Regions from separate parts of the Amycolatopsis sp. NPDC001319 genome, predicted to be linked through region 2. Evidence: riboswitches for the same ligand, from Rfam matches in the RefSeq annotation. Region 2 holds a riboswitch; the other holds the start of a gene.
What was found. Region 2 has a riboswitch for thiamine pyrophosphate ahead of thiO (glycine oxidase ThiO). Riboswitches for the same ligand answer to the same signal wherever they lie in the genome.
Positions count from the first base shown of each region.

Region 1: linked by a shared signal. The riboswitch ahead of ACFY1H_RS36765 (thiamine ABC transporter substrate-binding protein) and the one ahead of thiO (glycine oxidase ThiO) in region 2 are both predicted to bind thiamine pyrophosphate.

Region 1 covers NZ_JBIAWY010000011.1:284,896-288,285, reverse strand. The annotation lists gene ACFY1H_RS36770 (ABC transporter permease) at 1-801, opposite strand, end outside; gene ACFY1H_RS36765 (thiamine ABC transporter substrate-binding protein) at 777-1,835, opposite strand; TPP riboswitch at 1,853-1,968, opposite strand; gene ACFY1H_RS36760 (4a-hydroxytetrahydrobiopterin dehydratase) at 2,002-2,280, shown strand; gene ACFY1H_RS36755 (hypothetical protein) at 2,841-3,047, shown strand; gene ACFY1H_RS36750 (putative T7SS-secreted protein) at 3,044-3,390, shown strand, end outside.
Region 2 covers NZ_JBIAWY010000007.1:83,419-86,808, reverse strand. The annotation lists gene ACFY1H_RS26770 (thiazole synthase) at 1-397, opposite strand, end outside; gene thiS (sulfur carrier protein ThiS) at 400-600, opposite strand; gene thiO (glycine oxidase ThiO) at 600-1,685, opposite strand; TPP riboswitch at 1,680-1,785, opposite strand; gene thiE (thiamine phosphate synthase) at 1,816-2,481, shown strand; gene ACFY1H_RS26750 (hypothetical protein) at 2,478-3,266, opposite strand.

The DNA of each region.
Region 1 (3,390 bases), on a different contig from region 2:
GGGCGTGGCCTGCTTGAGTTTCACGGCGTTCTCACGGCGGCGCCGGGCGATCGCGCCCAGCGCGAGGGCGGCGAGGACGGCGGCGAACTGGATGAGCGACAGCGCGGCCGCTCCGGAGAGGTCGAGCAGGTCGACCGTGCGCAGGTAGATCTCGGTCTCGAGCGTGCGGTAGCGGCCGCCGCCGAGGATGAGCACCACGCCGAAACTGGTGGCGCAGAAGAGAAAGACGACCGCCGCGGCCGACGCGACGGCCGGGCCGAGCGCGGGCAGCGTCACCGTGCGGAAGGCCCGCCACGGCGAGGCGCCCAGCGCGCGGGCGGCTTCGGTCGCACGCGGGTCGAGGTGGCTCCACAGCCCGGCGACGGTCCGGGCGACCACGGCGACGTTGAAAAACGCGTTGGCCAGCACCAGCGGCAGCACACCGCCGTCGGGCCACAGCGCGCGGAACGCGAGCCCGACGACCACCGTGGGCAGCACGAACGGCACCAGCACCAGCGTGCGCGCCAGCCCGACACCCGGCAGCTTCACGCGCGCGAGCACGTAGGCCACCGGCAGCCCCGCGACCACGGCGACGACTGTCGACGCGGCGGCGCTGACCAGCGTGAACGCGGCGAGCTGCCACGTCTGCGCGTCGGCCAGGACCGTGTCCACGCCGCCGGCCGAGAAGCCGCGGCCGAGGATCGCGACGACCGGCCACGCGAAGAACACGACCAGGAACGCGACGGGCAGCAGGCCGAGCAGCGCCAGGCCCGCCGTGCGCGCGGTCTGCGCCGGCGTTACGCGCCCATGAGCGAGCGCCATTCACCGATCCACTTCTCACGGCCGGCCTGGATCTGGTCGGCGGGCAGAGTCGCGGGGTCCTGGGGCAGCGGCGCGGCCGCGGCCCAGCCGGCGGGCAGGTCGACGCCCTCGCGGGCCGGGTAGACGTACATGTTGGCCGCGACCGTCGTCTGGAACTGCTGCGACAGCAGGAAGTCGACCACCTTCTGGGCCTGCGGCACCTGCTTGGTGCCGGCGAGGACGCCGGCGTACTCGATCTGGCGGAAGCACGTGTCGAGCAGCGCCTTGGTGCGCGGCTTGCCGTCGTCGCCGATCTCGGCGGCCGGCGAGGACGCATACGAGACCACGATCGGGCGCGGGCCCTTGCCCGAGGAGCCGGAGAAGTCCTTGGTGTAGGCCTCTTCCCAGCCGCTGTCGACCTTGACGCCGTTGGCCTTGAGCTTGGCCCAGTAGTCGTGCCAGCCCTGCTCGCCGTACTTCGCCACGGTGCCCAGCAGGAACGCCAGCCCGGGCGACGCCGTAGCGGGGCTCTCGGCGACGGTGAGGTCCTTGTACTTCGGGTCGGCGAGGTCGTCGTAGGTCTTGGGTTCGGGCAGGTGCTTGCTCGCGAAGTAGGCGGGGTCGATGTTGACGCAGACGTCGCCGACGTCCACGGCGCTCAGGCGGTGCTGCGGATCCGCGGAGTACCGCTGCGGCCCGCGGTCGGCCTCGGGGCTCGTGTACGCCTGGAACACGCCCTCGCCCAGCGCGCGCGAGGCGAACGTGTTGTCGACGCCGAACGCCACGTCGCCGATCGGGTTGGCCTTGGTGAGCACCAGTTTGTTGGTGAGCTCCCCCGCGTCGCCCGATTTGAGGATCTTGAGCTTGATCCCGGACTGCCGCTGGAACGCGTCCAGCACGTCCTGCGGCGCGACGAACGAGTCGTGCGTGACGAGCGTGACCGTCGGGGTCTGCTGGGCGTCGCCGCCCGAGCTGCCGCCGGACAGCGAGCACGCGCTCGCCAGCGCCGTGACCGTGGCCAGGCCCAGCACCGTGCGTGCGGTCCGCGGAATCATCTGCCCTCCTTGCGCCGATGCGGGGAGAGCAGCCCTCCCTGCGCCGGCATGATCCGGAATCAGGTGCGAACGGTCGCGGGTCTCGGGCACCCGCCTCTCAGCCCGGCTGCACCGGACTCCCGTGGCAACCGTGCAGCGTAGCCCAAACGGGTTCACCATTGGACACATGGCGCAACTACTGAGCGACTCCGAGATCTCATCGGCCCTGGCCACCGTCCCCGACTGGCGCCGTTCCGGCGACTCCATCACCCGTACGGTCGACCTCCCGTCCTTCCCGGACGCCGTGACCTTCGTGGTCCGCGTCGGCTACCTCGCCGAAGCCGCCGACCACCACCCGGACATCGACATCCGCTGGCGCACCGTGACGCTCACCCTCTCCACCCACTCCGCGGGCGGCCTCACCTCGAAGGACTTCGCCCTCGCGGCCCAGATCGACTCCCTGTGATCTGCCCGACCCCGGCGACACCTCCCGCGGGCTGACACGTCCCCTCTTCGTACGCACTTCCACGGAGGGGACTTTCATGACCCAGGCGATCATCGTCGGCACCACCGCGTTCACCCTGATGGTGGCCTCCGCCGCCGCGGTCCTGTGGCGCACTTTCCGCGCCCATCGTGATCTCGACCACAGGCCGTAACACCACCCTTGATCAGCGCGCTATCCCAGCGGAATCCGCCCACCCCGCCCCGCTAGGACCCGCGATGAACAACTCGCCCACTGCCCTCTCCGCCACCCAGCGCGCCTGGATCACGCTGTTCGCGACGTCGTTCACGCTGGCGGCTTTGGTGGTGCTCGGCCTGCTGGGCTGAGCGCTTCTTTTCACTCTCCGAAGCACGCGGCGCCCGACGAACATCGGGCCGCCTCGAAGAGGTACTCCGCCCCCCGATTTCGTGAATTCGGTCCGCACCTTCACCAGACCCGGCGAATCAGCACCCGAAACGCCCAGTTTTGGCTAAGGTGGTTCTTTCGTCGGCCGCTGACGCCCGCCGACGAGGCAGGACTGGACATTGCGAAGCCCGAGGGACGACCTCGACGAAGCGTGTGCCGACTTCACCTCGGACTGGTCCGGCGGGCTGAAGAAGATCAAGGAAGCCGTCACCGGCATCAAGGGAGGCCTCGACAACGCGGTCCAGGGTTATGCCGAACTTGAAGAAGGCCTCAAGAGCTCACTCCAGCGCATGGCCGCCAAGGTCGAAGAGGCGACCGCCGGATGAGCGACGCCGACTACCCGGCTCTCCGGTTCGACCCGGCGCGCGGCAATGTCAGCACAGTTCGTGAACTGGCCAGGCAGATCAAGGACACCGCCACCTACACGGACGAAGCCTACAACGTGCTGAAATCCATCCAGGACAAGAAAGACGTCTGGACCGGCGACGCCGCCGAAGCGTTCGCCGGCAAGCTCGACCAGCTACCCGAATACCTCGACAGGGGCCAGAAATCGCTGACGCTGGCGGGCAAAGCCCTTGCCGATTGGTCCGACCGGCTCGACGCGCACCAGCAGAAAGCAAAGCAGCTGGAGGAGGAGTGCCGGAAAGCTCTCGGGGACGCCGAGGCGAA
Region 2 (3,390 bases):
TGGTGTACGCGAGCACGGTGAAGCCGTCGGCCGCCAGTTGCTCCGCGGCGTCCAGGGTTTCGAACGGGTCGGGCAGCAGGGTGCGGTCGTCGGCGTGGACCTCGAGCTTGATGAGGTCCGTGTCGAGCGCTTCGCGGGCCAGCTGGGCGGTGAGCACGGCCTCCGCGGCGGTGCGGCAGCCGGCGGTGTTGGGCAGCAGCTTGATCCCGAGGCGCCGCACGAGACCGAGCACGCCGGTGCCGCCGTCGGCGTCGGCCTTGCGCATGGCGACGGTCGTCAGCTCGGTGCCCGACGCGATCAGCGCGCGTTCCAGCACCGACAGGTTCCCGGCACCACCGGTCCCGATGATCAGCCTCGACGACAGCTTGTGTTCGCCGATGACCAGCGCGTCGTCCATCGTCAGCCTCCCTGCACCGCGGTCAGCACGTCGATGTTCGCGCCCTTCGGCACCACCGACGCCTCCCACTCGCCCCGGCGCACGACCTCGCCGTTCACCGCGACGGCCACGCCCTGGCGGGTCACGTCGAGCGCGTCGAGCACCTCGGACACGGTGGCGCCGTCGGGGAACTCGCGCCAGCTCCCGTTGACCTTGATCTCCATCAGACTCGCTCCTTCTCCAGCAAACGGGCGGGCGCGGCCGCCCCGATCTCGTCCGGCGGCGCCTCGCCCGCCAGCCAGGCGACCACGGCGTCGGCGGTCACGGGGGCCATCAGCAGGCCGTTGCGGTGGTGGCCCGTCGCCGCGTACACGCCTTCGCCGAGCTCCCCGATGTACGGCAGCGCGTCGCGGCTCCCCGCGCGCAGCCCGGCGGCGATCTCGACGAGCTCGTACTCCGTGATGCCCGGCAGGATCCGTTCGGCGCCTTCGAGCAGCTCCCGCACGCCACGCGCGGTCACGGCCTCGTCGAAGCCCGCTTCGTACTGCGTCGCGCCCAGAACCAGCTCGCCGTCGGCGCGCGGCACGAGGTAGATCGGCCGGCCCTCGACCATCGCGCGCACCGTGTACGGCGGAGGCGGCAGACAGCCTCGTCGCGGCCGCAGCCGCAGGATCTCGCCCTTGAGCGGCCGCACGGCGTCGGCCAGCAGCGGGTGCAACGCGCCCGTCCACGCGCCGGCGGCCAGCACAGTGCGAGTGTCCGGACCGGTCACGTCGTCGAGCGAAGCAATCCGTGAGGTGGAGAACTCGACCCCGCGCTTCGAGCACGCCGCCAGCAGCGCCGTCAGCAGCTTCCGGTTGTCGACGGCCAGGTCACCCGGCACGTGGAGCCCGCTGCGCACCGCACCCAGGCCCGGCGCGAGCCGCCGCGCCGCCCGCCCGGTGAGCCGCTCGACGTCGCGACCCAGCGACGTCAGGTACTCGGCGAGGATGTCGAGGTGCCCGGCGTCGGCGCTGTCGAACGCGACCACGATCGTCCCGTGTTCGGCCAGCCCCGGGTCCGTGCCCTCCGCGGCGAGGTCACGCGCGAACGCCGGCCAGCGCCGCAGCGACTCCTCGCCCAGACTGAGCACGTGCTCCTCACCCGGCCACGCCTCCGTGACGGGCGCCAGCATGCCGCCGGCCACCCAGGACGCGCCGCGCGCGGGTGCCGGATCGACCACCGTGACGCGGTGGCCGCGAGCCGCCGCGCGCCAAGCCGCGGACAGGCCGATGACACCGCCGCCGACGACGGTGAGGTTCTCGCTCATGGGAATCACGCTCCCTGCGCCGGCATGACCCGGATCAGGTTCCACGGTCGGAGCGGCAGCTCCCTCTCAGCCCGTGCCTCGGGCTCCCGTGCGGACCACCCCACTCTAGTGCGCGGGTAACGTCCCCGCCATGCCCGCCCTGACCGGATCACAGATCCGCACCCGCCTGGCCGATTCGCGGCTGTACCTGTGCACCGACGCCCGCTCGTCGCGCGGCGACCTCGCCGAGTTCGTCGACGCGGCGCTGGCCGGCGGCGTCGACATCGTGCAGTTGCGCGACAAGACGAACGGCGCCCCGCTCGAGGCCGCGCAGGAGATCGCGGCACTCGAGGTGCTCGCCGAAGCGTGCGCGCGCCACGGTGCGCTGCTGTCGGTGAACGACCGCGCCGACGTCGCCCTCGCCGTGGGCGCCGACGTGCTGCACCTGGGCCAGGACGACATCCCCGTGCCGCTCGCGCGCCGCATCCTCGGCGACGACGTGGTGATCGGCCGCTCCACGCACTCGCCTCAGCAGGCTACGGCGGCGGCCGCCGAGGACGGCGTGGACTACTTCTGCACCGGCCCGTGCTGGCCGACGCCGACCAAGCCCGGCCGGTACGCGCCGGGCCTGGACCTCGTCCGGTCCACGGCCGAAACCGGTACCGACCGGCCGTGGTTCGCGATCGGCGGCATCGACACCGAGCGGCTGCCGGAGGTGCTGGCGGCCGGCGCGACGCGGATCGTCGTGGTCCGTGCGATCACCGACGCCGAGGACCCGAAGGCGGCCGCGCAGGCGCTGAAGTCCCGGCTCGGTTAGGGGGTCGGCGTCGCCGAACCCGCCTTCGTCTGCGGCGCGCTGGGCGTGGTCGACGCCGCCCCGCCCGTGCTCGACGGCGGCGGAGCGCTGTCCGAGCTGCTCGAAGACGTCGGGCTTTCGCTCGTCGACGTGCTCGACGACGAGGACGACGGCGGCGGGGTGTTCGACTCGGTCTCGCTGGGCGGCGGGCTGTTCTGCGACGTCGTGGGCGGGCTGTCGTCCTGCCGCTGCTGCTGGGTCGTGTCTGGGGTGCCCGGTTTGAAGAGTCCAGGCCCGACGTTCCCGCCCGAGGCCAGGTCCGCCCCCACGGCCACGGCGATCGCGATAGCCGTGGCGATCACGCTCGTCCCGATGATCAACGGCCAGCGCAGCTTCCGCAGCTTGTCACCGAAGGATTCCTCCGGCTCCGGCTGCTCGGTGAGCTTCGAGATCCGCACCGTCGGCATCTCCGACGGGTCGAGCGGCAGCAGCACGGTGGGCATCTGCGCCGGATCGTCCACCGGCGACAGCCCGGACTTGCTCCCCTTGCGCTGCCCGGCGGTCACGAGCGCCGCGCGCGCCTTCAGCGCGGCCTCGCGCGTGCGCTGCAGCGAACGCAGGTACAGCTCGGCGCCGACCGTGGTGATCACGCTCGCCACCCCGGCCCCCACCACGGTGCCCGCCACGCCCAGCGTCGAGCCCAGCAACGCGGCCGTGACGGCGGCCAGTGCCGTCGCCACCACCTGTGCTGGGCGGAAACTCTTCTTCTCGCCCTGCTCCGACGTCTTTTCCTGCTGCTGACTCATGATCCCGATCTACTAGTGCCCGGCCACTTCCCCCGCGGTGTTCAACGAGTAAGGCGCGCGAGGAACTCCCCGCGTTGCCCATCCGTGAGCGAGGACACGTTGACCGTCCACAATGGATGGACTA